DNA from 2 places in the Variovorax sp. NFACC27 genome. Region 2 is predicted to be linked to the other one. Evidence: predicted binding sites of a transcription regulator. Region 2 holds the regulator's gene; the other holds the start of a gene.
The links. Region 2 encodes NrdR, which represses ribonucleotide reductase genes. Its sites were predicted from a motif close to CACNANATNTNGTG; they were not measured.
Positions count from the first base shown of each region.

Region 1: a site for NrdR is predicted at 2,643-2,656, ahead of ABL840_RS06750 (ribonucleoside-diphosphate reductase subunit alpha). Genes of this name have one in related genera too.

Region 1 is NZ_CP157613.1:1,439,204-1,454,357, forward strand. Features, by position in the region: gene ABL840_RS06750 (ribonucleoside-diphosphate reductase subunit alpha) at 1-2,560, opposite strand, end outside; gene ampD (1,6-anhydro-N-acetylmuramyl-L-alanine amidase AmpD) at 2,910-3,515, opposite strand; gene ABL840_RS06760 (sigma-54-dependent transcriptional regulator) at 3,502-5,076, opposite strand; gene ABL840_RS06765 (two-component system sensor histidine kinase NtrB) at 5,081-6,778, opposite strand; gene ABL840_RS06770 (PP0621 family protein) at 6,775-7,038, opposite strand; gene ABL840_RS06775 (cytochrome C assembly family protein) at 7,195-8,010, opposite strand; gene ffh (signal recognition particle protein) at 8,126-9,514, shown strand; gene ABL840_RS06785 (AAA family ATPase) at 9,600-10,739, opposite strand; gene ABL840_RS06790 (RNA ligase family protein) at 10,736-11,632, opposite strand; gene ABL840_RS06795 (hypothetical protein) at 11,646-11,873, shown strand; gene mdoH (glucans biosynthesis glucosyltransferase MdoH) at 11,924-13,936, opposite strand; gene ABL840_RS06805 (sigma 54-interacting transcriptional regulator) at 14,339-15,154, opposite strand, start outside.
Region 2 is NZ_CP157613.1:5,044,743-5,059,896, forward strand. Features, by position in the region: gene ABL840_RS23630 (DUF748 domain-containing protein) at 1-2,554, opposite strand, end outside; gene ABL840_RS23635 (lytic transglycosylase domain-containing protein) at 3,226-4,065, shown strand; ZMP/ZTP riboswitch at 4,109-4,234, shown strand; gene glyA (serine hydroxymethyltransferase) at 4,276-5,520, shown strand; gene nrdR (transcriptional regulator NrdR) at 5,554-5,997, shown strand; gene ABL840_RS23650 (type IV pilin protein) at 6,038-6,499, opposite strand; gene ABL840_RS23655 (pilus assembly protein) at 6,510-9,863, opposite strand; gene ABL840_RS23660 (PilX N-terminal domain-containing pilus assembly protein) at 9,932-10,552, opposite strand; gene ABL840_RS23665 (PilW family protein) at 10,621-11,448, opposite strand; gene pilV (type IV pilus modification protein PilV) at 11,445-11,987, opposite strand; gene ABL840_RS23675 (GspH/FimT family pseudopilin) at 11,987-12,487, opposite strand; gene ribD (bifunctional diaminohydroxyphosphoribosylaminopyrimidine deaminase/5-amino-6-(5-phosphoribosylamino)uracil reductase RibD) at 12,683-13,804, shown strand; gene ABL840_RS23685 (riboflavin synthase) at 13,849-14,505, shown strand; gene ribBA (bifunctional 3,4-dihydroxy-2-butanone-4-phosphate synthase/GTP cyclohydrolase II) at 14,502-15,154, shown strand, end outside.

The DNA of each region.
Region 1 (15,154 bases), 3.6 Mb from region 2:
TCTCGATCTCGAACGCGGTGGCGTAGAGCGCCTTCACGTCCTGCGGCACGCGGTCGATGGGGCGCAGCGAGCCATCGAAGTGCTTCAGGTCCATCACCATCACGTCGTCCCACAGGCCCAGGCGCTTCAGGTCGCGCACCAGGTAGTGGTTGATCACGGTGAATTCGCCCGACAGGTTCGACTTGACCGAGAGGTTGCCGAAGCAGGGCTCGATCGAGGCGTCCACGCCGATGATGTTCGAGATGGTCGCGGTCGGGGCGATGGCCACGCAGTTCGAATTGCGCATGCCGTCGGCCTTGATCTTCGAGCGCAGCGCGTCCCAGTCGAGGGTGGCCGAGCGGTCGACCTCGACGTAGCCGCCGCGTTCCTTTTCCAGCAGATCGAGCGAGTCGATCGGCAGGATGCCCTTGTCCCACAGCGAGCCCTTGTAGCTCGAGTACTTGCCGCGTTCCTTGGCCAGCTCGGTCGATGCCCAGTAGGCGTGGTAGCAGATGGCTTCCATCGACTCGTCGGCGAACTGCACGGCTTCCTGCGAGGCGTAGGGAATGCGCAGCTCGTACAGCGCGTCCTGGAAGCCCATCAGGCCCAGGCCGACCGGACGGTGGCGCAGGTTCGAGTCGCGCGCCTTCTTCACGGCGTAGTAGTTGATGTCGATCACGTTGTCGAGCATGCGCATCGCGGTCGACACGGTCTTCTTCAGCTTCTCCTGGTCGACCTTGCCGTCCTTCAGGTGCTGCAGCAGGTTCACCGAGCCCAGGTTGCACACGGCGGTTTCGGTGTCGCTGGTGTTCAGCGTGATCTCGGTGCAGAGGTTCGACGAGTGCACCACGCCGGCGTGCTGCTGCGGCGAGCGCACGTTGCAGGCGTCCTTGAACGTGATCCAGGGGTGGCCGGTCTCGAACAGCATCGTGAGCATCTTGCGCCACAGGTCGGTCGCCTGGATGGTGCGGCTCGGCTTGATCTCGCCGCGGGCAGCCTTCTCTTCGTAGGCGACGTAGGCCTTTTCGAAGTCGGCGCCGAACAGGTCGTGCAGGTCAGGCACGTTCGAAGGCGAGAACAGCGTCCAGGTGCCCTTTTCCATCACGCGGCGCATGAACAGGTCGGGGATCCAGTTGGCGGTGTTCATGTCGTGCGTGCGGCGGCGGTCGTCGCCGGTGTTCTTGCGCAGCTCCAGGAACTCCTCGATGTCGAGGTGCCAGGTTTCGAGGTACGTGCAGACGGCGCCCTTGCGCTTGCCGCCCTGGTTCACGGCCACGGCCGTGTCGTTCACCACCTTCAGGAACGGCACCACGCCCTGCGATTCGCCGTTCGTGCCCTTGATGTGGCTGCCCAGCGCGCGAACGCGGGTCCAGTCGTTGCCCAGGCCGCCGGCGAACTTCGACAGCAGCGCGTTTTCCTTGATCGACTCGTAGATGCCGTCCAGGTCGTCGGGCACGGTCGTCAGGTAGCAGCTCGACAGCTGCGAGCGCAGCGTGCCGGCGTTGAACAGCGTCGGCGTGCTCGACATGAAGTCGAACGACGACAGCACTTCGTAGAACTCGATGGCGCGCGCTTCGCGGTCGATCTCATTGAGCGACAGGCCCATGGCCACGCGCATGAAGAAGGCCTGCGGCAGCTCGATGCGGGTCTTGCGCACGTGCAGGAAGTAGCGGTCGTACAGGGTCTGCAGGCCGAGGTAGTCGAACTGGTTGTCGCGCTCGGGCTTCAGGGCCGCGCCCAGGCGGGCCAGGTCGTACTGCAGCAGCTTCTCGTCGAGCAGGTCGTTGTCCACGCCCTTCTTGATGAACTGCGGGAAGTAGTCGGCGTAGGCGGTGGCGCGGTCGGCGGGCAGCACTTCGCGGCCGATGATCTCCTTGAAGATCGTGTGCAGCAGCAGGCGCGCGGTGGCGAAGGTGTAGTCGGGGTCCTTCTCGATCAGCGTGCGGGCAGCGAGGATGGAGGCCTTGTAGACCTCGTCGAGCGGCACGCCGTCGTACAGGTTGCGCATCGTCTCGGCGACGATGGGCGCGGCCGTGATGCTGTCGCCCAGGCCCGTGCAGGCGGATTCGATCAGGCCCTTGAGCTCGTTCAGGTCGAGAGCGACCAGCTCGCCGTTGTCCAGCACGTGCAGCGCGGGCGCGGCCGGCACTTCCTGCTCGCCCTGCTTCGAGCGCTCCTGGGTGCGGCGCTCGCGGTACAGCACGTAGGCGCGGGCGATCTCATGATGGCCGCCGCGCATCAGGCCGAGCTCGACCTGGTCCTGCACGTCCTCGATGTGGAAGGTGCCGCCGCCCGGACGCGAACGCACCAGCGCGCGGATCACGCCCTGCGTGAGCGTGTCGACCGTCTCGCGCACGCTGGCCGAGGCCGCGCCCTGGGTGCCGTGCACGGCCAGGAAGGCCTTCATCATCGCGATGGCGATCTTGTTCGGCTCGAAGGGAACGACGGCGCCGTTGCGGCGGATGATCTGGTAGTGGGCCAGGTTCTGGCCGGAGGGAGAGCCAGCAGTGTCTCGCTGCTGTTGCGGTGGCGTCGAGGGAACGGCACGCGGGGTCGATTGGGGGTTCAGGGCTGTTTGCATTCGCTTCCTCTCGGTTGGCAATTCTTGTTGGATGGCGGCACCTGTTCCAGCGCCGCACCGGTGTACGGGACCGGACGGAGGACACTATATCTAGGGTGCAGGGGGCATACAACCCACTAGATGTAGCGTTTTCCAATGGATACACGGATTGCCGGTATTACTTCCGCAATAGGCCACGGGCGAAGATGCCGCGTGAATACTGGCCTATGGTCACGCAACCCGCATGGGGCGTGGCTTGCAGGCCGATTTGGGCCTGCAGGGCGCATGGTTGCTGCATCGCGCGTTTGCGATTTTCGCATTGTTGCGCCGCGGGAACGGCGCATCGCGAGGCGTCGCGCGATTGAAAAAATTAGAGCTGCCTGACCTGCTCAGGGAACATCTGTGGATTCCAGCCCAGTTGTTCGCGCAGCAGACGCCAGTCGAAGCCCGCGCCCGGGTCTTGCTTGCGGCCCGGCGCGATGTGCTCGTGCCCGGCGACGTGGGCGACCGGAAATCGCTGTGCGATGGCGGCGCACAGGCTCGCGAGCGTCTCGTATTGCGGCTCCTCGAAGAGCTGGCCTTCGAGGCCCTCGAGCTCGATGCCGATGGAGTCGTCGTTGCAGTTGCCGCGGCCGCGCCACGACGACACGCCGGCATGCCACGCGCGGTCGTCGCAGCTCACGAACTGCCAGAGCTCGCCGTTGCGCCGCACGTAGAAATGCGACGAAACCTCCAGCCCGCGGATCGACTGGAAATAGGGATGCGCATCCCAGTCGAGCCGGTTGGTGAAGAGCCGCTGCACCGCGTCGCCGCCGTATTCGCCGGGCGGCAGGCTGATCGAGTGCAGCACGATGAGGTCGATCTGCGCGCCTTGCGGCCGGGGCCCGAAGTTGGGCGAGGGCAGGGCCTTCGCGAAGCGGTACCAGCCGGCCTGCCAGAGTCCGTCTTCGGCTCGGGCTTCTTCAGTCGTCGGCATGGCTGCTGCTCGCGCCGTCGTCACCGTTGGGCGTGGTGATGCCCAGCCGCGCGATGCGGTAGCGGATCTGGCGCAGGCTCATGCCGAGCCGCGCGGCGGCCGCTGTGCGATTGAAGCCGCTCTCGTGCAGCGCGCGCACGAGGATCTCGCGCTCCTGCTGGTCGAGGTAGGCCTGCAGGTCGGAGGGCAGCGGCGGGGGCGCGACCTTCGCAGGCGCGACCGGTGCGGCGATCGGCAGCGCAGCCGCGGGGACGACGGGCGCGTCGGCAGCGGGAGAGAGCGGAGCCGGCGCGGATGCCGCTGCTTCGGCCGCGGCCGTGAAGCCACCCATCAGGTCGAGGTGCAGCTCGTCGCCGTCGTTCAGCGCCACCGCGCGGTGCAGCAGGTTCTCGAGTTCGCGCACGTTGCCGTTCAGCGGATGCTGCGCGAGGCGGCGCAGCAGGTCGTCCGACAGGTGTGGCACCGGCAGCCCGCCGTCCTGCGCGATGCGAGAGAGCAGCGCGTTGCACAGCGCGGGCAGGTCCTCGCGGCGGTCGCGCAGCGCGGGCACCGCGATCTCGATCACGTTGAGGCGGTAGAAAAGATCCTGGCGGAAGCGGCCGGCCTGCACTTCGGAGTGCAGGTCTTTATGAGTGGCGCTGACGATGCGCACGTCGACGGCGTCTTCCTGAGTCGAGCCGATCGAGCGCACGCTGCGCTCCTGGATCGCGCGCAGCAGCTTCGACTGCATGGCCAGCGGCAGGTCGCCGATCTCGTCGAGAAAGAGCGTGCCGCCGCGCGCGGCCTGGAAGTAGCCGTCGCGGTCCTGCGACGAGCCGGTGTAGGAGCCCTTCTTCGCGCCGAAGAACTCGGCCTCGAGCAGGTTCTCGGGAATCGCGCCGCAGTTCACCGCGACGAAGGGGCCTTCGCTGCGCTGGCTGCAGGCATGCACCGCGCGCGCAACCAGTTCCTTGCCGGTGCCTGATTCGCCGCGCACCAGCACCGGTGCCATGCCGCGTGCCACCTTGGCGATGCGCGACTTGACGAGCCGCATCGGCTCCGATTCGCCCACGAGGCGGTCGAGCGCGGCGATGCCGGTGCCGGAAGTGACCGGCGCTGCCTCGCTTGCCGCGTTGCCGGTGTTCGCAGGCGCCGCCTGCGCGGGCTTGACCACCGGCTGCGGCGCCGTCCGCGCCTGCACTGCGGAGGCCACGACCGCGCGGAACTGCTTCAGGTCGACCGGCTTCGTGAGGTAGTCGAAGGCGCCGGCCTTCAGCGCCTCGACCGCGTTCTCGGCCGAGCCGTAGGCCGTCATCACCACGCAGCGCTCGCTGCGCTGGTCCTTCTGGATGCGGTGGATGATCTCCATGCCCTGCCCGTCGGGCAGCCGCATGTCGGTGATCACCGCGTCGAAGCGGCCGGCCTCCAGGTGCTGCCAGGCTTCGGACACGCTGCCCGCCGCCTCGACGCGATAGCCCTCGCGCAGCAGCGTCAGCTCGTAGAGCGTGCGCAGGTCGGGCTCGTCGTCGATGACCAGGATCTGCGCCGGTCGCTGGGTGGAAGAGGAGGTCGGGGTGCTCACGGCGCTATTGTGTCAGCCGGTTTTCGCTGGCGGCGAAGCTGACGAAGAATTCGTTGCCCTCGGGCCCGCCCGGCACCAGCGCGCGCCGCTCGTAGCCGATGGTGGCGCCGTGCCGCCGGCACAGTTCGCGGCAGAGGAACAGGCCGAGCCCGCTGGAGCGGCTCTCGGAAGAAAAGAAGGGCTCGAACAGGTGCCGCTGCACCGCCGGCTCCAGCGGCGCGCCGTCGCTCCACACCATCAGGCTCGGGCGGCTGCTGCCGCTTCGCTGCTGCGCGGTCAGCACCTGGATCGCGCCCTCGCGCGTGCTGGCGTAGCGCGAGGCGTTGTCCAGCAGGTTCACGATCAGGCGGCGCAGGTGCTCGGCGTCGAAGCGCACGTCGCAGTTGGGCGCGTCGAGCGACACCAGCACGCCCTTGCGCTGGGTCTGGCGCACCCATTCCTCGGCCAGCACCTGCACGGCCGGGTCGAGCACCAGCTGCTCGCCCAGCGACAGCACGCGCTGCTGGCGCGCGCGGGAAACGTCGAGCACGTCGTCCACGATGCGCGCGAGGCGCTGGGCGTTGTGCTGCACCATGCTCGTGAGCTTGCGGTGGGCCGGGTCGGTCAGGTCCTCGTTGAGCAGCGCGCTGGCCTGCGTGATGGCGGCCAGCGGGTTGCGGATCTCGTGCGCCACGGCCGCCGACATGCGGCCCATCGCCGCCAGCTTCTCGGTGCGGATGCGGGCCTCGAGCTCGCGCAGGTCCTGCAGGAACATCACGCAAAGGCTGTCCGCGCGCTTCTCGCTGGTGGGTGTGAGCCGCGTGCGCACGCGCACCTCGCGCGCCGCGCCGCGCGCCTGCGCCACCGGGATTTCTTCCGACTGCGGCGCTCGCCGCGCGAAGGTCTGCCGCGCCAGCGCCGCAAGCGCATGCCAGGCGGGTTGGGCATGCAGCGGGAACGGCAGCGTCAGCTTCGCCAGCCCCTGGCCGAGGATGGCGTCGGCTGCCGGGTTGGCCGCATGCACCAGGCCCTCGGCATCGATCACCAGCACGCCTTCGCTCAGCGTCTCGATCACCAGGTCGTTGACCTGTGCCTGCATCTGCGCGCTGCTGCGGTTGCGCTGCGCCACGGCCTCCTCGCGGGCCAGCCGGCGCGCCATCTCGTGCGCGAGCAGCGCCACCACGAAGAAGCCGGTGCCGGTGAGCGCCGCCTGCACGAAACGCGGCGACGAGTCGCCCGACTGCTGCAGCCAGTGCCAGCCCGCGTCGGCGAGCAGCAGCAGCGTGACGGTGGCGGAGGTGCCAAGGCTCACGATCATGGTGCCCAGCACCGCGCTCATGAGCACCGGCAGCGCGAACAGCGGCGTGTAGTTGACGTTGCCGCCCTGCAGCACCTGCAAGGCGGTGAAGGCCGCCAGGTCGATGCCGATGGTCAGCAGCCACAGGGTGGTGAAGCCGCGGATCGGCGGCTGGAAGCGCGTGTAGCGCATGCCCAGCCAGGCCGTGGCCAGATACAGCGCCGAGGTGGCGATGGCCGCCGGCTGCATCGTCTGCCCGATTGCGAAGGCCACGCCCTGCAGCAGCATCAGCACCAGCGCGACGAAGCAGCGCGCGCCCATGAAGCCGCGCCAGAGCCGGCCCAGCGCCGTGGTTTCGCCGGGGCCCTGGTCGAGCACGTCCCAGTCGGTGACCGGCTCGCCGCGCGACCAGATCGGGGAGCTCATTGCCTTGCTGCGGCTTCGCGGTGCGCGGTGCTGCAGTAGACCGCGCCGCCGGGTCCGGCGATGGCCTCGGTCGCGGGCAGGTGCAGCCCGCAGTGGGCGCAGCGCACCATGGCCTGCGGCGTGCCGGCCGCCGTGCGCTGCTGTTGTTCCTGCGCCTTGGCCGCGCGCTCGCGCATGGCGTCGCGCATCTCTTCGCGCCGGTTCTTGCGCCAGAGCCAGATCGCGACCCATAGCACCGCGAGGACGAGTAGGTATTTCATTTCAACTGGCCATTGCGCTTTCCGCCGCTTGCACGCCATGGAACCGGCATGGCCAGTTCAAGGGACAACGCGGAGCCGGCTTTGCCGGGCCGCAGGTGTCGCTCCCGGTGAGGGGGGTGGCGAAGCGACACGCAGTGCGCGGAGCCTGGGGGAGTTTCATACAGGAGGGCGCGCAAGGACGACTTCGAGCACGAAGCGTGAGCCCACGTAGGCCAGCAGCAGCAGCGCCGAGCCGGCGTAGAGCACGCGGCGCGCGGTACGGCCGCGCCAGCCGAAGCGGGCCCGGCCGATCAGCAGGATCGCGAAGGTGATCCAGGCGAGCACCGAGAAGATGGTCTTGTGGTCCCACTTCCAGGCGCGGCCGGCGGAGCCGTACAGCTGCTCGCTGAACAGCAGGCCCGCCAGCAGCGTGGCCGAGAGCAATACGAAGCCCGCGGTGACGAAGCGGAAGGTGAGCCGCTCGAGCGTGAGCAGTGGCACGCCGCCCTGCGGTTCGGCGGCAGCGGCCAGGCGGATCTGCTTTTCGGCGCGGGTGATCAGCCAGGCATGCACCACGGCCGCGCCGAAGAGACCATACGAGGCGATGCCCAGCGCCAGGTGCAGCGGCAGCCACGGCGAGGCCGTGACATGCAGCGGCGTGCCCGGAAACAGGATGGCCAGCAGCACGGCGGCCGCGCCCAGCCAGGCGAGCGCGCGCCGCACCTTCAATTGGGGATACATGCGGCTTTCGACCGCGTAGACAGTGAGCACCAGCCATGCCGTGACCGACAGCGCGGGGGCGAAACCGAAGCGCGGCTGGCTGCCGATGAGGCCGTGGCCCAGCGCGGCGGCATGCAGGAGCCATGCGATTCCCAGGGCCCACTGGGTCGATTGGCGGCTCAGTCGGGTGCCCGCGGCGGCTACGAATCCGTAGGCAACCGCGGTGGCGATGCCCAGTGCCACGCCGAGCGGGGAGGGGATCGCTAAAATCATCGGCCGGAGTTTAGCGTCTCGCTCTTGCGTTCCCGGCGCCCGGCTTCAAGTTCTTTCCCGTCTCCCAGGCTTCTCATCCGGCCCGCACCGCAGCGGGCAGCAAGGCATTCCCCTCATGGCCACCGCCCTCACAGAAAAGTTCTCCCGCCTCGTCAAGACGATGAGCGGCCAGGCCCGCATCACCGAAAGCAACGTGCAGGACATGCTGCGCGAGGTGCGCATGGCGCTGCTGGAAGCCGACGTGGCGCTGCCCGTGGTGCGCGACTTCGTCGCCCGCGTGAAGGAAAAGGCGCTCGGCCAGGAAGTGCTGGGCTCGCTCAAGCCGGGCCAGGCGCTGGTGGGCATCGTCAACCGCGAACTCGCCGCGACCATGGGCGAGGGCGTGTCCGACATCAACCTCGCGGCCCAGCCGCCAGCGGTGATCCTGATGGCCGGCCTGCAGGGCGCCGGCAAGACCACCACCACCGCCAAGCTCGCCAAGCACCTGATCGAGAAGCGCAAGAAGAAGGTGCTCACCGTGTCGGGCGACGTGTACCGGCCCGCCGCCATCGAGCAGCTCAAGACCGTCACCAAGCAGGCCGGCGCCGAGTGGTTCCCGAGCACGCCCGACCAGAAGCCGCTGGACATCGCGCGCGCCGCGCTCGACCACGCCAAGCGCCACTACTTCGACGTGCTGCTGGTCGACACGGCCGGCCGCCTGGCCATCGACGAAGTGCTGATGGCCGAAATCAAGCAGCTGCACGCGGCGCTCGACCCGGTCGAAACGCTCTTCGTGGTCGATGCCATGCAGGGCCAGGACGCGGTCAACACCGCCAAGGCCTTCAAGGAAGCGCTGCCGCTGACCGGCATCATCCTGACCAAGACCGACGGCGATTCGCGCGGCGGCGCGGCGCTGTCGGTGCGCCAGGTGACGGGCGTGCCGATCAAGTTCGCCGGCGTGAGCGAGAAGATCGACGGCCTCGAAGTGTTCGACGCCGAGCGCCATGCGGGCCGCATCCTGGGCATGGGCGACATCGTCGCGCTGGTCGAGCAGGTCACGGCCGGCGTCGACGTGGCGGCGGCCCAGAAGCTCGCGGCCAAGGTCAAGAGCGGCGCGGGCTTCGACCTCAACGACTTCCTCGGCCAGCTGCAGCAGATGAAGCAGATGGGCGGCCTCTCCAGCCTGATGGACAAGTTGCCCACGCAGATGGCCGCCAAGGCCAGCGAGGCCGACCTGAGCCGCGCCGAGCGCGATATCCGCCGCAAGGAAGGCATCATCAACAGCATGACGCCGCTGGAGCGTCGCAAGCCCGAGCTGCTGAAGGCCACGCGCAAGCGCCGCATCGCCGCCGGTGCCGGTGTTCAGGTCCAGGAAGTGAACCGCCTGCTCAACGAGTTCGAGCAGATGCAGGGAATGATGAAGAAGATGAAGGGCGGCGGCCTCATGAAGATGATGAAGCGCATGGGCGGCATGAAGGGCATGGGCGGAATGGGTGGCCCCGGCGGGCCCAAGCTGCCGTTCTGATCGGACGCCACACACATATATATAAGCAAAGCAAGAAGGCCCGCCGGGATGAACCGGCGGGCCTTCTGTCTTTCAGGTCTGCATTTCAGGTCGATACCTCGTAGACCGTCTCGTGCGCCTCGACCGGCGCCGGCAGCTCCCAGCGATGCAGCATGCGCTCGATGCCCGCGTTCGACAGCGTGGTGTCGCGCTCGCGGTTGCGACGCATCAGCTCCGCGTGCGGCACCTCGAGGTACACCAGCTCGATATGCGCGTGGTAGGCCCACAGCAGGTCGAGCGTCTTGGTGCGCATCTGCTGGCTCAGGTGCGTGGCGTTCCAGACGAAGCGCTCCTGCCTGCGCAGCAGCGCCTTCGCCTGGTCGACCGCGTGGTGCGCAGCGAGCCCGTCGTTCTCGCCGTGCTTCAGGCCCAGTTCGGCGCGCGCATCGTCGAAGGACACCACCGGCCAGCCCTTGCGGTGCTGCGCCACCCAGTGGTTCTTGCCGCTGGCAGGCAGGCCGCACATCACCGTCACCTGCGAGCCCGCGTTCTGGAACAACGCGTAGTCGGGGCTGGTGTCGGCGCCGCGGAAGTAGGCCAGGCGCGTATGGGCGTCGGCCATCTTTCTCGGGCCTTCCCAGCAGCCTTCCTCCTGCGCCAACTGCTCGAAGAGCGCGATGTCGGCCATGCTGTCAGCACGCTTCTCGTAGTGGCGGCCCAGCATGTCGCAGCGCGCCACGCAGCACAGGTCGGGCAGGCTCAGCTCCCACGAGAGCTTGTGCACCAGCCACTCGGGCCGCACGCCCTTGCGCGAGGCGAAGGCATGGAAGGGCACCTGGTGCACCGCGATGATCCGGCACACCGCCTCGCGCAGCGCGAAAGGCACGCGGGCCTTCCACATCAGCACGCGCACGTCGACTGCGCCACGGCGCGAATGGCCGGGCTGGCCGATGCGGCCGCTGGCCTCGTCGATCACGGTGGTGTCGGGCTTGGCGATGTCGTGCAGCAGGCAGGCCATGAACAGCACGAAGCGGCCGTCGGCATCGGCGCGCTGGTAGTGGTCGTCCTGCATGAGCGCGTCGAGCACCATGCGCGTGTGGATGCCGACGTTGCCTTCGGCGTGGTAGTACGGGTCCTGCGGCGTCTCCTCGAGGCGCAGCAGGGCCGGCAGCAGGTCGCAGCATTGCGCCCAGTCGGTGTCCTTGCCGGGAGCTGGCACCAGGGAGCGCAGATCGTCGTATGTCATCGCTGCCTCCCTTGGGTTGCCAGTTCGGCGGGATCGCGCAAGGTGCGCAGGCCCAGGTCCTGCCATGTCAGCCGCGGCGCCGGCGCGTAGAGGTCCACGCCCGGCGCGAGCTGGTTCGGCAGCACCGGCCGGCGGCTGTGATGCGAGCCCGAATCGAGGATGGTCTGGACGAAATCCGGGCGCACCCACTTGTAGCGGCCCGTCACCCGGCCGTCCGATTCGGTCTTGAGGTACAGGCCCTCGGCGAGGTCCGACAGATCGGTCTGCTGCCGCACGAGATCGAGCGGCTGGCCTTCCTGCGTCACGGCCTGCTCGAAGGCCGTCTTCCAGTCCGCGCTGCGCGCCAGCGAAGGCCGCACGAGCGAGCGCAGAGCCTTTGCATGGCGCGGTATTTCGCCCTCGTAGAGCACGGGCACCGGCAGCACCGGGCCGCCGTCGAGCAGCGCGTGCCGCGCCGGCGTCGAGAGAAAGCACTGCGACTGCCGGTCGTAGATGTCGAACTCCAGGAAGAAGGCCGGCAGCCGGTCGTACCAGCAGCTGTGCTTGGCGAAGCACCATTCGCCGTACATCACGTAGCGGTCTTCGAGCCGCTCCAGCAGCGCCGCTTCATGAGCGGCGGCCCAGTGCTTGAACAGGTTGAACTGGCGCTCGCCGGCCCCGCCCGCGAGGTAGTGGCCGCGCGACTGCAGCAGCAGTTCGCCCGCCGAGGTGAACGACACGGCTGCGTTGGCGCCATCGAGCTTTTCCTCGATGACGACGTGCATGCCGTGCAGTTCCGACAACGGCGTCTGGCCGTCGTCGCTGTCGCCGGCCTGCAGCCGCGAGTCTTCCAGGTGCGCAGTACGCGGGTACTTGAGCAGCGGAATCGATGAAAGAGAAGAGAGAGGAAACACGTTTGTTCTCCGGATGGAAACCAGGAAGAACCGACAACGTGCGGGAGCGAAGCTGGAAGCTGGGGAACGGATTGCGGTCAGCGGAAAGCGCAGCTTGGCGCCCGACATGACCGGCAATGAAGCGGTGTTGTCGGCGTCAGAGAGTGATGACGGCGAAACGGGGCACTTGGCGCTCCTGTGGATCGAAGGGATCCGTGGGTGGATGAAAAAAGAAGTGCGCGATTCTAGCCACGCGCCATGAAAAAAGCCGGCCCAGGGGCCGGCTTTTCGAGGCGGTGTGTCTTCAGCGCATCAGGCGGTTGCCAGCGCTGCCGGACGAGCCAGGCGCAGCGCGTGCATCCATGCGCGGCGCAGCACGGCCGGCGAGCGCGATTCCTCGGGAATCAGAAGGTAGCCGCGGTCGCGCAGCGTGGTGCCCAGCGCGATCTGGCTGGTCAGCACGGTCAGTGGAATCGCCAGCAGCAGCGGCAGGCCGACAGGCATGAGCCAGACCAGCGCGCTCGGATCGATCATCGCGACGCCGACGGCCAGCATGGCGATCACCAGCGTCATGGGAGCCAGCTGCGAGGCAGCGACCTTCCACGGCACGGCGGCGGCTTCGCGGGGAGGCGACTTCCAGTCGAGCTTGATGCCGGTGAGGGCGACCAGCACGAAGAGCGAATGAGCCAGCATGCGGACCGGAGCCTGCACGATGGCCAGGCCGGCTTCCATCGCCGAGCTCTTCACCAGGCCCCACAGGCCCCCGTACTGGCGTTGCTCGCCGCGCATCAGCACGGCGGCGATGCCCAGCACGCGCGGCAGGAACAGCAGGCACAGGGTCCAGACCCACAGGCCGGCCAGTTCGGCGGGCAGCACGTTCCAGCTCGAAACCAGGCTCGAACCGCTTAGCCACAGGGCCGTGCCCAGCGTCAGGAACGCGAGCCACAGGGGGGCCGAGACGTAGGCCATGGTGCCGGTCACGAACATCGCGCGGTGCACCGGGTGGATGCCGGGCTCGGCCATCAGGCGGGCGTTCTGCAGGTTGCCCTGGCACCAGCGGCGGTCGCGCTGCAGTTCGGCCAGCAGGTCCGGCGGTTGCTGCTCGTAGCTGCCGACCAGGTCGGACACCAGCCACACGTTGTAGCCGGCACGGCGCATCAGCGCGGCTTCGACGAAGTCGTGCGACATGATGCCGCCCGACATGCCGCCGGTGCCCTTGATCGGGGCCAGCGCGCAGTGCTTCATGAAGGGCTCGACGCGGATGATCGCGTTGTGGCCCCAGTAGTGCGACTCACCCAGTTGCCAGTACTGCATGCCCAGCGTGAACAGGCGGCCGGTGACACGCGAGGCGAACTGCTGTGCGCGGGCGTGCAGCGTGACGTGGCCGATGGCCTGCGTCGCGGTCTGGATGATGCCGGCGGTCGGGTTGGCTTCCATCAGCTTGACCATCGAGGTCAGGCAGTCGCCGCTCATCACGGAGTCGGCGTCGAGCACGACCATGTAGCGGTAGTCCTTGCCCCAGCGGCGGCAGAAGTCGGCCACGTTGCCGGCCTTGCGGTGCGTGCGGCGGGTGCGCAGGCGGTAGTACACCTCGACCTGCGGCTGGTTCGGGCTCTCGGCCAGCGCGGCGCGAAGGTCTTCCCAGGCGGCGCGCTCGGCGGCGGCGGTCTCGGGGTTGTAGCTGTCGGACAGCACGAACACGTCGAACTGCTTCGCGTGGCCGGTGGCCGCGACCGATTCGCAGGTGGCGCGCAGGCCGGCGAACACGGTGGCCACGTCCTCGTTGCAGATCGGCATGATGATCGCGGTGCGTGCCTCGGGGTTCATCGGGTGGTGGGCCACCTGCTTCGCCGAGAGGGAGTACTTGTCACCGCGCACGGAAACGTAGAAGCCCATGAGCGCGGTCACGAAGCCGGTCACGACCCAGCCCGACAGCAGGCCGTACAGGCCGATCTGGCCGTATTCGAGCCAGAGGTTGTCGTAGTCGGGTTGCACGCTGGCGAAGAGCGAGGACGCTATCACGGTGCTCAGCAGCGTGAGCATCATGAAGGCGAAGCGGCGGCGCGCGGCGGCGCGCTGCCAGGGCTGCTTGGCTTCGGTGGTGGGGTGAGCGCCGGCTTCGGCGTCACGGCCCGCGCCGAGCTTGACCAGCGCGGCGGTGCCGAGGCTGTTCCAGAAACCGCGCCAGGGGCGGGGCGTCATGGAGCCGCGGTTGACCGGGGGGGCGGTGACGGAGTTGGGGTGGCGTTCTTCGCGAACCTGGCTGCGGCGCGAGAAATCGGTGTCGGCCAGCACGTTCAGTTGGGAGAAGTCGTTCGGCTTCATGCGGTTTACCAACGTTGCTTGTCGAGGGAGGGGGTGTCGCCAATGGCCGGAAGGCGCTTGAAGACGCAATCCGTTGCGGCGCCGCCAGCGCTTGCGAGCGCGGCCAGCGAATGGCCCGCGGCGCGGGGCCGCGAGGGGGAAAACTGCTTTTGACGCAGGCCGTCGCGCTGCTGGCGCAGTGCGAAAGATGGGCTGGTAAGTGCTGTCATGCCAGTACAGGGGCAAACCCTGTGCCAGGCTGGAAAAACGCTTTCAGATCAACAGCTTAGGGCGATCCGAAGGCATTTTTCGGGGGCTGGACCCGCCAGAGGGCCTCAAAAACCCTGTTTTTGTCGCCGAATCCCGACAAGCCGCCAGGGCAGGTGGGCATACGCCATACAAATCAACGACTTAGAGGCGTCGCTACTCGGCGACAGCGTCGTTGCCCCCAGCGACAGCGTCGGCCTTGAAGTGTCCCGGGGTGAGCTCGTGCTTCTGCAGCAGCCGGTAGAACTCCGTGCGATTGCGGTCGGCCAGGCGGGCGGCGTCGGCCACGTTGCCGTCCGTCAGTTTCAGCAGGCCGACGAGGTAATCGCGCTCGAAACGCTGCTTGGCCTCGGCATAGGTCTGGACCTCCACAGTCGGCACGCGCAGTGCCCGCTGCACCAGCGCCAGCGGGATCAGCGGCGAGCTCGACAGCGCGCAGACCTGCTCCACCACGTTGTAGAGCTGGCGCACGTTGCCCGGCCAGGCGGCCATGGTCAGCGCCTTCAGCGCCTCGGGCGCGAAGCCCGACAGCCGCTTGCCGTACTTGGTCGACAAGCGCTGCAGGAAGTGGTTGGCCAGCAGCGGAATGTCTTCGCGGCGTGCCGACAGCGGCGGCAGCGTGAGCGTCACCACGTTCAGCCGGTAATACAGGTCCTCGCGGAACTGGCCGGCCTCCATTGCGGCGTCGAGGTCGCGGTGCGTGGCCGAGACGATGCGCACGTCGACCTGGATCGACTGGCTCGCCCCCAGCGGCCGCACGGCGCGCTCCTGCAGCACGCGCAGCAGCTTGACCTGCAGCGCGGGCGGCATGTCCCCGATTTCGTCCAGCAGCAGCGTGCCGCCGTCGGCCTGCTGGAACAGGCCCTTGTGATTGGCGTGGGCGTCGGTGAAGGCGCCCTTCATGTGGCCGAAGAGTTCCGACTCGAGCAGCGCCTCCGGAATGGCGCCGCAGTTGACCGCCACGAAGGGCTT
Region 2 (15,154 bases):
GTTCGGGCGCTCCGCCGACCATTTCTTCCGCCGACACCGCGCGGCCGGCGGGCCGCTGTGCCGTCGCCCGGGCAGTCGTCGTGGTGGTCGTTCCGCCCGGCCCCTTGCGGGTGCTGGCCTCGCCGGCAGCCGCGGCAGCCGCAGTCGCTTCGGCCTCGCCCTTCTTGGTCAGGCTCAGCAGGTTGAGGCGGCCGGTGGGGTCGACGATCACGCGGGCGAAGAAGTCGGTGAGCGTGGTTTCGCGCACGTCCACGTTCGGAGGCGCGTTGGGCGCCATGCTGACCTGCAGGCCGCGCAGGCTCAGGGTCTTCCAGCTCAGCAGCTGGTTGTTGTTGCGGTCGAAGCCGGGCGACTGGGTCAGCGAGACGCTGTTGGCGCGGAAGTCGTCGAGCGCCGTGTCGCCGGACAGCTTGACGCTCATGCCCGCAGGCGAGGTCGCGTAGCGCACCGTGCCGCGATAGCTCGCGAAGGCGCGGCGGATGTCGACGTTGAGCGCATCGGCGTAGTAGGCCTTGAAGGTATGCGCGGGGAACGACACCACCTCCACCCTGCCCTCGGCCGCGAGCGGCTTGAGCACGATGTTGCCCTTGTAGTCGAAGCGGCCCGGTTCAGAGCGTCCGGAGCCGATACGGCCCGAAACCTCCAGCGGCGAAGTCGTGCTGGTTTCGGGCGCGAGCTTCTGGGCATGCAGCTTGAAGGCCGTGACTTCGACCGTCACCGGTGTCGCGCTGGCCTTGTCCGAATAGGAAAGCGCGCCGTTGTCGACCGCCAGCGTGCCGATGGTCAGCGCCCAGGGCTTGGTGTTGGCGCCCGGCTGCGGCGTTTCGGCGGCCGCGGGCTTGGGCGCGGCGACCTTGGCCTCGGCCTCCTTCGTGCCGCCGCCGGCAGGCGTCTTGAGCCAGCGCTCGAACATCCAGCGCTTCTCGCTGTCGCGCTCCACGCGCACCTTGGGGTTGGTCGCGGTGAACGAGGCCACGTTCAGCGTGTGCTTCGTCATGTCGGCCTCGGCGTCGACCAGCTCGAAGCGCCCGACGCTGGCCAGGGCAGTCTTGCCCTGGGTCAGCGCCAGCCCGTCGGCGGACAGGCGGCGGGCCTTGAACTTCAGGTCGGGCTGGGCCCAGGCGATGTCGATCTGGCCGCTGAGCTTGCCGTCGAGCGTCGGCTCCAGGCTCTGCGCCAGGTAGGGGGCAGCCAGCGACAGCGGCAGCGCGTCGACCTCGGTCTGCACGTCTGCCACCTTGTCGGTGGCGTTGCCCTTGAACTTGAGCGAGGCGCCGGCAATGGCGGTACTGCCGCTGAATTCGGCCGGCTTCTCCGTCGGCCAGGTGACGCCCGCGACATCGATGCCGAGGTCGGTCAGGTCGACCGCCGCCGCAGGGTTGACGGTTTCGTCGCGCCAGCCGATGCGCCCGCCGTTCAGCGCCACCTTGTCCACCTGCACCTTCAGCGCCGGCTTCGGCGCGGGCTTGCCAGCCGCCGGCGCGCTCGCTGCCGCGGCTGGCGGCGGGGCGACCTTCTCGGCTGCTCCGGTAGCCGGGTCGGTCGCGAGCAGGTTGAGCTTGCCGGCCGCGTCGCGCGCCACGGCGAGCTGCGGATTGGCCAGGGCCACCTCGCTCAGGTGGAACACCGACTCCAGCGGCCGCACGTCGGCCAGTGCCAGCTTGAGCGACTCGAAGGCCAGCAGGTCGCGGCCGCGCGCATCGGCCACCTTGGTGGCGTGGGCCTCGACCGTGCCGGTGATCTTCAGGCCGGTGGTCGCGCCCTGCTCGAAGCCGATCTTCAGGTCGGCATCGAGGCTGCCCGCCTGCAGCTTCACCGGCAGGCCGCCGGGGATGTAGCCGAGGTAAGGCGCGAGGTCGAGCCCCTTGAACTGCACATGGGCGTCGGTCTTGCGGTTGTCGGCGAAAGGCGTTGTGAAGGCGGCCGAATCGAACTTGCTGCCGTTGAGCGCGAAGGCGAGCTTGGGCTCCGTATTGATGTCGCGCTTGGAATCCAGGTTGCTCAGGAAAGGCACCTTGAGCACGAAGTCGCGCAGCTCGTGCTTGCGCTTGACGGTCTGGTCGTCGAAGTCGACGGAGCCGCCATTGATCGCGATGTTGTAGATGGCAAAGCGCGCAGGCTTGGCGTTCGGGTCGGGCGGCGGGCCGGCCGAGAGCTTGGCCAGGATATCGTCGATGTCGTACTTGCCGTCCGCCAGGTGCGTGAGCAGGATGGCCGGGCCGTCGACGGTGACGGCGTCGATCACCGGCGCAAGGCGGAAGATCGATTGCAGCTCCGCGTCGGCATAGATGCGGTTGATGGCCACCTGCGGCTTGCTGCCGTCGGCGGTGGCGATGCGCAGGTCGTTCAGCGCGAGTTCGAGGGTCCAGGGTTTGAAGTCGATCTTGCCGACTGTTACCTGCCGGCCGAGCTTTTCGCTCGCGATCTTCTGGAGCTGGCTCTTGGCGATCGGCGGAACGGCCAGCCAGGCGATGACCCAGAAAGCAAGTAGCGCCAGCAACGCGACGATCCCACGCCGCACCCATTTGTTCTGTTTGATCGTAGCTACGTCCATCGCTGGAGTGTGCCGCAAACATGCGCCAACGCTACGTACGCAGAAAGGACGCAGGCCCCGTCCCGGAAGAATTACCGGAGAAAGGCCTTCATCGGATCTCCCAGATGAAGAAAGCCCGGTGAGTCGACGGAATGTCTTGTCACCGGGCTTGATGGCGGGCACAAAACCCATGCCATCGATTCGCGCGACCGGAAGTCAATGGTTCCCGCCGTGCTGGCAGCAAGAGATTGCCACCGTGACTCCTCGACCGCTGAACCCTCGGACTTGCACCTCGGGTTTCCCGGGCCTCGGAAGAACGCCTGAAAAGCCAGGCCCGTCCAGATTAGGCGTCGCTCCCTCCGATTGCAAACGTGTTTTACAAAGGGATTTCCCGTAAGCCTAAACGCCTCTACGGGAGCCAATTTTTTAAACATCTATTAGCATAAGAAAACAAATACTTATGCTTGACCGGGTATTTAGCCACGCTAGAATCCGCGCTGCCCTGACTGCCCGACGCAGAGGGGCCACCTGAATCCGCTGCCGAATTCCCCCGGCTTGATCAGGCCGCCGCGCTCCCAACCAACCCTTCACTCCATGCGCGGAGCCTGATTCGTACCAATCCAAGCGCCGCCGCCTTCATCCCTCGCCTTCCATGGCGTTGCGACTCGGGTGCCGCACAGAAAGGAAGAGCGATGAACAAGGCGTTTGATGTCACGGCCCGCGGGCTACGGACTTTCGTGTCCGACGTGGCAGACGGCTTTTTTGAAATAACCCACAACGGGTTCGCACTGGTCGGTCTGGCCATCGTGTTCGCGGCCCTCGCCTTGGTGGCGCGGCCCGACCTGCGCAAGACCGGCGAAGAGGAGCTGATGGGCTGGCTGCAGTCGCGCAAGCCCGCGCCCGAAGCCACCGACCTCGAGCCGACCGCCATCGAGCGCACCACGGCAGCGAGCCCCGCCGACCTGCCCAAGCAGCAGGCCGCCGTGGCCTACTGGCTGAGCAAGAAATACCGCGTGGCCGCCGAGCCGCTGAGCGTGCTGGTGGCCGAGGCCTACGGCATCGGCAAGCGCACCAAGATCGACCCGACGCTGATCCTCGCGATCATGGCCGTCGAATCCAGCTTCAACCCCTTCGCCCAGAGCCAGGTCGGCGCACAGGGCCTGATGCAGGTCATGACCCGCGTGCACGGCGACAAGTACGAGAGCGCGGGCGGCACGCTCACCGCGTTCGACCCCGTGACCAACATGCGCGTCGGCGTGAAGGTGCTGCAGGAATGCATCGCACGCGCCGGCTCCCTCGAAGGCGGCCTGCGCTACTACGTGGGCGCGGCCAACCTCGAGGACGACGGCGGCTACGCCGCCAAGGTGATGGCCGAGCACGAGCGCCTGCTGCAGGTGGCCAACGGCCGCGCGCCGTCGACGGTCACGCCGCCGACCGTGCGCCCGCAGCCCATCCCCGTGGCGGTGCCTCCGGCCAAGCGCGAGGAAGGCTCCGAGCCGGCCAAGGTGGCCCTGCTTTCTTCCGTTTCCTGAAGAAGGAACATTGCGGTCCGGGTGTGGGCTCCTGAGCTACACTCGGCCGGTACGCGACTGGCGATAGGCGCAGCACCCAAACAAGGTGCCACGCGCTGACGTGGAATACCACTGGGAAGCGTGCCGCCTGGCCACAACAGGCGTTCAGCCGTTCGCCTGGGCAGCCCTTGTTTGGTTGAAGAACAAGGACCTCGTCTTCAAAGGACTGCCATGTACCAACGCAATATCCTGGTCGAACAGACCGATCCCGAAATCTGGGCTGCGATTCAAGCCGAAAACGCGCGCCAGGAACACCACATCGAGCTGATCGCCAGCGAGAACTACGCCTCGCCGGCCGTCATGGCAGCCCAGGGCTCGCAGCTCACCAACAAGTACGCCGAAGGCTATCCGGGCAAGCGCTACTACGGCGGCTGCGAGCACGTCGACGTGGCCGAGCAGCTGGCCATCGACCGCATCAAACAGATCTTCGGCGCCGACGCCGCCAACGTGCAGCCGCACTGCGGCGCCTCGGCCAACGAGGCCGTGATGCTCGCCTTCCTGAAGCCCGGCGACACCATCATGGGCATGAGCCTGGCCGAAGGCGGTCACCTGACCCACGGCATGCCGCTGAACATGAGCGGCAAGTGGTTCAACGTCGTGAGCTACGGCCTGGACGCCAACGAAGCCATCGACTACGACGCGATGGAGCGCAAGGCGCATGAGCACATGCCCAAGCTGATCATCGCGGGCGCATCGGCCTACTCGCTGCGCATCGATTTCGAGCGCTTCGCCAAGGTGGCCAAGGACGTCGGCGCGATCTTCATGGTCGACATCGCCCACTACGCCGGCCTCGTGGCCGCGGGCGTGTACCCCAACCCGGTGCCGCACGCCGACGTGGTCACCTCCACCACCCACAAGAGCCTGCGCGGCCCGCGCGGCGGCATCATCCTGATGAAGTCGCAGCACGAGAAGGCCATCAACAGCGCGATCTTCCCCGGCCTGCAAGGCGGCCCGCTGATGCACGTGATCGCCGCCAAGGCCGTCGCCTTCAAGGAAGCGATGTCGCCCGAGTTCAAGACCTACCAGCAGCAGGTGGTCAAGAACGCCCAGATCGTGGCGGAGACCCTCACCCAGCGCGGCCTGCGCATCGTGAGCGGACGTACCGAGAGCCACGTGATGCTGGTCGACCTGCGCGCCAAGGGCATCACCGGCAAGGAAGCCGAAGCCGTGCTGGGCAGCGCCCACATGACGATCAACAAGAACGCGATCCCCAACGACCCGGAAAAGCCGATGGTCACCAGCGGCGTGCGCATCGGCACCCCCGCCATGACCACCCGCGGCTTCAAGGACGAAGAGGCTCGCATCACCGCGAACCTGGTTGCCGACGTGCTCGAGAACCCGCGCGACGCGGCGAACATCGAAGCCGTGCGCGCCAAGGTTCACGCCCTGACGAGCCGCTTCCCTGTCTACCGCTGATTCCTTCCAGACAGTAGAAGAAGACGTGGCCGCATGAAATGCCCCTTTTGCGGCCATCTTGAAACGCAGGTCGTCGAGACCCGCGTTTCGGAAGACGCCGACTTCGTCCGCAGGCGCCGCCAGTGCAGCGCCTGCGACAAGCGCTTCACCACCTACGAGCGGCCCGACGTCAACTTTCCCGTGGTCGTGAAGAAGGACGGCAGCCGCGCCGACTTCGACTCGACCAAGGTGCGTGCCTCCATGATGCTGGCGCTGCGCAAGCGCCCCGTGAGCATCGAGCAGATCGACAACGCCCTGCTGCGCATCGAGCAGAAGCTGCTGGCCAGCGGCCTGCGCGAAATCGATTCGACGAAGGTCGGCGAGCTCGTCATGCGCGAACTCAAGAAGCTCGACAAGGTCGCCTACGTGCGCTTCGCCTCGGTCTACCGCAGCTTCGAGGACGTGGACGAGTTCAGGCAGCTGCTGCGCGACATCTGAGCCGCACACTCCCCCTCACCCTTCATCTTCCTGCCCGCGTTCAGCGGTTCCAGCAGAGCTGCACCAGCGCATCCGAGGCGCTGACGCGGCCGGCCGCCAGCTTGACGCCCTGCTGGTTCACCGTGAGCGTTCCGCATTCATCGCCTCTCGACGCCCCTTGCGGCACGGCTCGCAGGGTGTAGGTGGTCGCGGTCCTCGTGCCGTAGCTGATGACATAGCTGGCCGAGCCTGACGACGGCGACTGGCTCAGCCCCGCCGGCAGCGCGACGCTGGCGGGCGGATATCCGCCATTGGCAGTCAGGTAGCGCTCGGTCCATTGCGCAGCCTGCAGTAATTGCTGCTTCGCGTCGGCCCGCTTGGCCCTCAGCACATAGCGCGTGTAGCTCGGATAGGCGATGGCGGCGAGGATGCCGATCACGACCACCACGACCATGAGTTCGATCAGGGTGAAGCCGCGCGAGTACGTCCGCTTGCCAGCCTGTGGCCTTGGGTGCTTTTTCATGGATTGGTCTTCAGTTCGTCGAGATCAGGCTGCGCCAGCCGAAGCGGCGCACGATGTCCGGCCGCTTCGGCGTCTTGCAGTCGCCAGCGGCATTGCAGATCACGTCCTTGCCTTTTTCCCGGTCCTGCGGCTCGAAGACGATGTCGTCCCTGCCCGAGCGATTCCTGAAGCCTAGATAGGCCCCCACCGCTCCGGAGCTGGTGTAGGCGATGCCCTCGGGGGCTGAGCCGCTGAAGAAGTCGACCACCAGCGACCAGCCGTCGTCGCCCGTGCCGGCAGTGCAATCGATCGAATTGCTGCTCGAGCCGGGAATGGTGGTCGAGAACAGCCCGACGCCGCTGCCCAGCACGTCACCGGGATAGACGATGCGTTCCCCTGCCCTCGGCAGCTTCAGGTGCCAGCCGCGCCTGGCGTCGGAGCCGGTGTAGCTCACGCCTCTGCGGGAGACGGTGCGCAATGCGACATCGGCTTCCTCGACAGGAGTGGTGCCGATCGTCTGCGCCACGAGGTCGGTCAACGTCGCGGTGCCGGTGTTCCCGTTGGCCGGGTCCCAGATGCCGTACAGGTACTGGTCGGCGGTCGAGCCTTCGTCGCTGGAGGCGAACAGCCGCCCGGTGCCGAAAACCACCATGTAGCCGCCACGCGGATGCCCGACGACCACCGGCGCCGCCGTGATCGGCTGCGCGGCTCCGGCCGCGAACAGCGGCTTGTTGTCGAGGCTGGATGCGGCAGCGGTCGAACGTTTCGGGGCGACCGGGCCCATGGTGGCTTTCCACTTGCGGCTGTCGGAGTTGCTCAGGTCGAATTTCCAGAGGTTGCCGAGCAGGTCTCCGGCGTAGACGAGGTCGACCTTGCCGTCGCCGTCACGATCCACCGGGCGCGGCGCGGACAGGCCGTTGCCGGTTCCGGCCCTCTGCATGGCTGGCGCGGGAATCTTCAGGATCGCCTTGTCGCCGTCGAGATACTGGATCCACAGCACGGCCTTCTCGCTCTTGCTGTTGTAGCCGTTGCCCAGGATCAAGGCCTTGCGCTCGTTGTTCAGCAACGCCACCTGCAGCGCTCGCCCGGAGAAGGAATCGAGCGCGGGTTGCTGGAACTGATGGCCAAGGTCCTCGTCGGCAAGCGCGGTCGTGTCGATCAGCGCCACGCTGGCCGCCTGGCTCTCCTCGATGTTTTCGGGCCTGGTGACATCGAGCACGAAGTAGCCCTTGCCGCCCGCTCCCAGCGTGCCCACGAGCAGGGACCTCCACTGTGCCGCCTTCTCGGCGTCCGTGACCCTGGAGGCGGTTGTCGCCCCGCTGCTGCCCATGTAGATGTCCGCCACGAAGGCGCTGCCGTCGACGTAGTACCTGTGCGAGTAGGCGCCCTCGCTGAGCCGCTTGAGCCCCGGCGCTTCGGCCGTGCCGAAGAGGCCTTCGGGCACATAGGCGAACTCTTCCCTGCCGGTCGACGCGTTGAAGGCGTGCAGCATGCCGTCGTTGGCGCCGACGTAGACCATCGGCGCACGGGCAACGCTCGCGGCGAACCTGGCGTAGGCGTCGTTGGTGAAGCCGCTCCTGGGCTTTCCGGCGTACCAGACACCGGAGCCCACGATGTCGCCGAGCACGTGGGCGCGCTTGCGCAATCCCAGGCCGGTGCCCTCGTTGCTGCGGTCGCCGCGAACGAAGTCGAGCACGCCCTGACCCAGCGCCGTGCTTGCCGTGTCGGTGTCGGTGCTGCCCTTGAGCGCATCCTTTTGCGCGTTGCTCAAGCGGCTCCACCGGAACGGCACGCCGGAGCCGCTGGTCGCGGCACGGGTGGCCGTTGCCGCGGTCGTGCCCGAGAAGCTGAGCACCTTGCGATCGCTGCCGTGCGCTCCCGGCGTCGCCATGCGCGCGTCGAGCAGATCGCGCGCAGACCAGACGGACGAGGATGCCAGCCTGCCGTCGGCGCCGAACCTCGTGGCGGTGAGCGTGCCCGACCAGTCTGCGGAGTCGTAGCCGGCCTGGTAGACGGTCGTGCCTGTCGACACCCTGGAGCCGCTGGCGGCGATGGAGGTCAGCGGAAGGCGCGTGTCGGTCATGATCTGCCCGAGGATCGATTTGAAGGCGCTGTCGAGCGCCCGGGCGTTCGAGGCCGGCGTGAAGGTGCCGCGGCTGTTGAGCGCGGCGTGCCACAGGTCCATGCGCAGGGCGGCGGCGTTGGAAGATTTCTCCTGGTAGTACCCGCTGCCACCGTTGAAAGTATTCCAGGCTTGCATCCCCAGCGTGCTCGCCAACGGGTCCGCCCATGCGACCGTGCCGTCGACCAACCGCGCATAGTCGCCGCTGTAGGTAGGCTGTGCAGCTCCCGACGAAATTACGGGAACGCCTGCCCACGAAGAGGCAGCGCCGAATCCGATGGTGTAGGTCGTCAGGTGCTGCCAGCCGGCCGGATCGTTCTTCGGATTCCAGTACTCGGGGACTGCCTCCGAACCGACCGCCACGGTGCCGGCCTCGGCAACGATCTTCCGAATATTGTTCGGAATACCCGGCTGCAGGTCGCTGGCCCAGTAATGGAAGGCCATGTCGGCCAGGGTTGGGCGGTATTCGGTCTTGGGCGTCCAGTTGCCCCACCACGCATCCTTGCTCCAGTTGGCAACGTCGTGGACGGCGCCAACGTTGTCCTTGTAGGGCGCGCGCGGCACATAGGCCACGGAGTCGGGCAGGACGCGGCGCGTCCCGTCCTCGTTGCCGATGGCCGGCATGTTGAGTTCATTGGGATCCTGGTTGAATCCGAAGAGGTTGTAGTCGCCATCCGTCATGAATATGTGGAAGGACCTGCGGCAACCCGACGTCGCGGCCCCCTCCACTCCCGGATCGTCCGAATACGGACTGAACCTGCCGGTGGTCTTCATGTATTCGCCGGCGCGGGTCATCATGGCGTGCAGGGGCGTTCCGCCGTAAGGAACCAGCAAATCGACCCAGGCCATGAAATTGGCGCGATGCGCGCCGTCCAGCGAACGCATCAGGTTCGCATTGCTGCCGCCTCCGATACGGCATTTGCCTGCCCGGTAGCGGCCTGGCGAGGTGTCCCCGAAGAAGCCGACACAGTTGTTGTCGTTGCTGTTGCGGCTGTCGACGTTCATCGCCTGCCAGGCAAGGCGGATCCGGTCGTTGGGAATGTTGGCCTCCGCGAAGTTCTCTCTCAAGGCGGCCTTCAGCGCTTCCATTCGAGAGGGGATTCCGACGACCGAGCTATTTCCATCGGGTGCACGCGATGAAAAATCCATGCTGCCCGAGTTGTCGACCGACACGATCACGTTGGGCGCCGGCTCCTTGACCGCGGTGTTGCGCGGCACCTGCGCCAGTGGATACGGCGCGGCGCAGCCGATGGACTGTGCCAAGACAAGTCCGCACACGGTGGTCCTCTTCGAAATTCCGGTGATGCTCATATGTATCCCTCCCGCCATGCTCAATTCACCCCTCTGACCGGGTCCGGGTCGAAGGACGCCTGCAGTTCGACCCGCGTGCCGCCCGTCAGGCTCGGCGAGCGCGCGCCGGTCGCGACCGCTGTGATCCGGTAGAGCGGATATTTGCTGTTCCTTCGGTCGATGACCTCGATCCAGTACCTGGCACCCATCAGCGCCGGGCTGCCGGCATCGGGCGCTCCGGTGAACTGCCCATAAGACGCGTGCCCGTCCCTGTACGCATCGCGGGTCCAGAACCGGTAGGCCTCGCTGCCGGAGGCGGCCGCCACCGAATCGAGCGCGGAGAAGTAGCAGATGCCTCGCGCACAGCTGTCGGCCCCGTCGTTCATGTAGGCGGTCACCCAGCCGGTGTCGCGGTCGGGGAAGACGCGGCCGTCTTCGGCCTTGCGGCAGCGCGATGCGGCAAGCGCCGCGCACGCCACATAGGTCTTGCTCGCGGAATCGAAGGCCAGCTGCCGGATGTCGCGCTCCGCATCCAGCAGTGCGGCTTCGGCCGCCTCGAAGGCACGCTGGTATTCGCGCTGATTGCCCGCCACCGATTCGAGCAATTGGGCCGTTCGCGCGCCGCCGATCACCAGCAGCGCCGAGAGCAGCAGCATGATCATCACGATGAAGAGCGAAAAGCCACGCTGCGTCGGGCGCTCGCCAGCAGGACCGCGGAGCGATCTAGATCTCATAGCGCCCCCAGGTCGTTGCGCAGCGAGAACACCGCCGTATAGACGCGCCGCAGCCTGCCGTCGCTGCCTGTGCGCGACTGCCCGTCGCAGTCGGTATGGCTGCCGCCGGGGTTGCTCTTCGAGGTACCGACGAGCTGAAGGCAGATGCGCACCGTGCGGACGCTGTTGAAGTCCGTGACGTCGTCGGCCGTCACGTAGCGCACCACCTGCTGGCTCCCGGCCTTCGCATTGACGCCATACATCACGTCGAAACGCTCGACGCCGTCGATGACCGGCTGCGGCGTCGCATTGCCGCTGCCGCGGCACCTGAGCACGCCCTTGTTGTCCACCGAGAACTCGCTGGTGATCAGCCTCGCATTGCCCGACGCGGCAGGGTCGGCTGCGTCGTACCCGCCGCCCGATGCACGCCCGGGCTCCTGCCCCAGGCAGTCCTTGAAGTAGTCGGGGTTCGGCGCGTAGCCGAGCTTGAGCCTGTCGCTCTCCGCACCGCCGGGAGACTCCACGCCCCGGATCGCGAAGAAGGCCGGCTCGCCCGTGAGATTGGTGCCCTTGCCGGGGCTTACGCTGAAGTAGTAGAGCGGCTCGGTGGCATCGATGGGGATGTATCCGGCCTGCCGGATCTGCTGCCCCAGCAGCCTGAACGCCAGGGCCGACGACTGGTTGAGCGCATTGACGTCGTCGCCCGTCATGGCGGTACTGCGCGTGCCGAGCATGGTCGCGATGGCGGCCAGCACGACGAGCATGCCGATGATCAGCGCGACCAGGAACTCGACCAGCGTGAAGCCCGCCTGCCGCGACTCGGGCGCGATCGACTTGCGGTTCATGGCTGCGGCACCGCGACGGAGACTTCGAGACAGGCCTTGCCCGTCGGGCACTGCCAACCGGGGGCGGGGGCGATCGGATTGAGCACCGCCGGTTCGTCCCAGGCAATGTGCATGAACAGCATGCCGCCGGCTGCCGCCCTGCCCTGCACGTCGGCCAGACCGCCGGGCAGCGCAGCCGCCACCGCGTGCTTCCAGCTCCACAGGTCGTGCGCCGCAAGCTCGGCGGCATTGCAGCTGGCACCGGCGCTCACGCACGAGGGCTTCGGTTCGTCCTCACCCGCGGGCGACCAGTCGGCCACGTAGGGGCTGACCGTTGAGGCACCGGCTACGGGATTGGCCCTGATGCGGTCGGCCATGTCGCCGGCCAGTTGCATGGCGATGTTCTGGTTGCTCGCGCCGACGCTGTCGGTCAGCACGCGGATCTGGAAGCCGGCCAGTGCCAGCAGTCCTAGCGAGAGCACGAGAAGCGCCGCCAGGGCCTCGATCATCGAGAAGCCCGCCTGCGCGCCGCCCGGCCGGCGGGTAAAAGCGCCCGGCATCAGCACGATCCGCCCCCCTTCACCAGCTTGACGCGCCCGCCGAGCGACAGGCACACCGCGACGGCATTGGGCGAGCTGTCGCTGTCCGACGGGCGAAAGCCGAAGCTGGTCGCGCCTGTCGAATAGCCCATCGCGTCGAACGACATGGCGCCGCCCGTGTTCTTCTCGATCGCGACCCGGCCGTCGGGGTCCTGCCGCTTGAGGGTTTCGCTGGTGCTTCCGCTTGCGACCAGCGTGTCCCAGCCGCAGCTCCAGTCCCGGCCCCTGCACTCCGCGCGCTGCTGGATGGTCACGGTCGTCCCGCGCCGGGCCGCCTCGGCTCGCGCCTGGCTCACGCTCGCGACCAGCGCGTTGGCCATGCCCTCGACCCGATACCGTTCGATGAGGCCGGTGAAGCTGGGCAGCGCCATCGCCAGCAGCACGGTCATCAGTACTATGACGACCATCATCTCGATGAGCGTGAAGCCCCGCTCGGACGCGCAGAATCCCTTGTTTTCCATGTCGTGCCGCCTGTCGCCTTGCACCACGTGCCGGACTGGCGTTTCTCCCTGATTGAAATGGCCGCGAATTCTATTTATGCAATTTCCCGCCAAAAGGAATTCGCACGACAAACGGTCAAAACAAATAGATCGAAGGCGAATTGTTTTCGATCGATTCCGAATTCACATTTGCAGCGAATTTGATTTAACAAAAGAATGACAAAAGAAAATCCAAATTTCATGATTCAGGCGCTAAATCTCGCGCGCCAGGCCGGCCCGGAAACCGATCCGAATCCACGCGTCGGCTGCGTGCTGGTCGCTCCCGACGGCACGGTGATCGGCCAGGGTCACACCCAACAGGTCGGCGGCCCGCACGCGGAGGTCATGGCGCTGCGCGACGCGGCGGCGCAAGGCAATTCGGTTGCCGGTGCAACTGCCTGGGTCACGCTGGAGCCCTGCTCGCACCATGGCCGTACCGGCCCGTGCTGCGATGCGCTGGTCGCGGCCGGCGTGGGCAAGGTCGTGGCGGCGATGGCCGACCCCAATCCGCTGGTCGCGGGTCAAGGCTTCGGTCGGCTGCGCGCCGCCGGCGTCGAAGTCGAGGTCGGCCCTGGCGCCGATGAGGCTCGGGAACTCAACCTCGGTTTCTTCAGCCGCATGGTCCGCAAGACGCCGTGGGTGCGGCTCAAGGTCGCGGCCTCGCTCGACGGCAAGACCGGCCTGCGCAACGGCGTGAGCCAGTGGATCACGTCCGAGCCGGCACGCGCCGACGGCCACGCCTGGCGGGCCCGCGCCAGCGCGGTGCTGACCGGCGTGGGCACGGTGATCGAAGACGATCCCAGGCTCGACGTGCGCCTTGTGCAGACCACGCGACAGCCGCGCTTGGTGGTGGTCGACAGCCAGCTTCAGACGCCTCCGGGCGCGAAGCTCTTCATGCCCGGCCGCGCGGTCTGGATCTACGCCGCGGTACAGGATGAACAGAAAGCCGCCGCCCTCGAGGCGCGCGGCGCCACCGTCACCTGCCTGCCCAACGCACAGGGCAAGGTCGACCTGGCGGCGATGCTGAAGGATCTCGCCCGCCGCGAAGTCAACGAATTGCACGTCGAGTCCGGGCACAAGCTCAATGGCTCCCTGCTTCGCGAAGGCCTGGTCGACGAGCTGCTGGTTTATCTGGCGCCGAAACTGATCGGCGACGGACTGGATATCGCCTCCGGCATCCACGCCGGCGGGCCATTGACCGAATTGGCGGGCGCATTGCCCCTGGAATTCCGCAGCCTCGGGCAGGTCGGCCCCGACCTGCGGATCGTGGCCAGGGTGGCCGGAAGGGACGCCTTCTAGCCCGCCCGCCGCGAAGCCCCTTCGTTCTCTGCGAAAATGCGCGGATGTTCACCGGAATCATCACCGGCGTGGGGCGCATCGCCGCCATCCACGACCTCGGCACCACCTCCTCCCACGGCAAGAGACTCAGCATCGAGGTGCCCGCCGGCTACCTCGACGACGTCGGTCTCGGCGACAGCATCGCGCTCAACGGCGCATGCATGACCGTCACCACGCTCGCTCCCGAGCGCCAGCAGTTCACCATCGACATTTCGGCCGAATCGCTCGACAAGACGGCCGGCCTGACCGACGAAGGCAGCCGCATCAACCTCGAGAAGGCCCTGCGCGCGAGCGACCGCCTCGGCGGCCACATCGTGTCGGGCCACGTGGACGGCATCGGCAGCGTCAGCCGGTTCGAGCCGGTCGGCGAAAGCTGGGAGCTGCGCGTGGTCGCACCCGTCGCCCTGGCCCGCTTCCTCGCCTACAAGGGCTCGATCACCATCAACGGCGTGAGCCTCACGGTCAACAGCGTCAAGGACATCGCCGACGGCGCCGAGATCAGCATCAACCTGATCCCGCACACCGTCGAGAACACATCCCTGGGCAGCCTGAAGGCCGGCTCGAAGGTCAACCTAGAAATCGACACCGTGGCGCGCTACGTGGAGCGCATGCTTCAGGCGGGCGTGCTCACACCGACTCCATCCAAGGACATCTCCAAATGAACGCCTCCGTCACGCCGATCGGCGCCGCTTCCCGCGCCGCGCGCGCTCCAGCCCCGATCTCCTCGGTCGAAGAGATCGTGGCCGAGCTCGCCGCCGGCCGCATGGTGATCCTCGTCGACGAGGAAGACCGCGAGAACGAAGGCGACATCGTCATCGCGGCCGACCACATCACGCCCGAGGCCATCAACTTCATGGCCCGCCACGCACGCGGCCTGATCTGCCTGACGCTCTCGCGCGAGATGTGCGAGCGGCTGCAGCTGCCGCCGATGGTCCAGCGCAACGGCGCCAAGCATTCGACCGCGTTCACCGTTTCCATCGAGGCAGCCGAAGGCGTGACCACCGGCATCTCGGCCGCCGACCGCGCACGCACCGTGCAGGCCGCCGTGGCGCCCAATGCCGTGGCCGCCGACCTGGTGCAGCCCGGCCACATCTTCCCACTGCAGGCGGTGGACGGCGGCGTGCTGATGCGCGCCGGCCATACCGAAGCCGGCTGCGACCTCGCCGCCATGGCGGGCTGCTCGCCCGCCTCGGTGATCTGCGAGGTGATGAACGAAGACGGCACCATGGCCCGCCTGCCCGACCTGCAGATCTTCGCGGCCGAGCACGGCATCAAGATCGGCACCATCGCCGCCCTCATCGAGCACCGCAG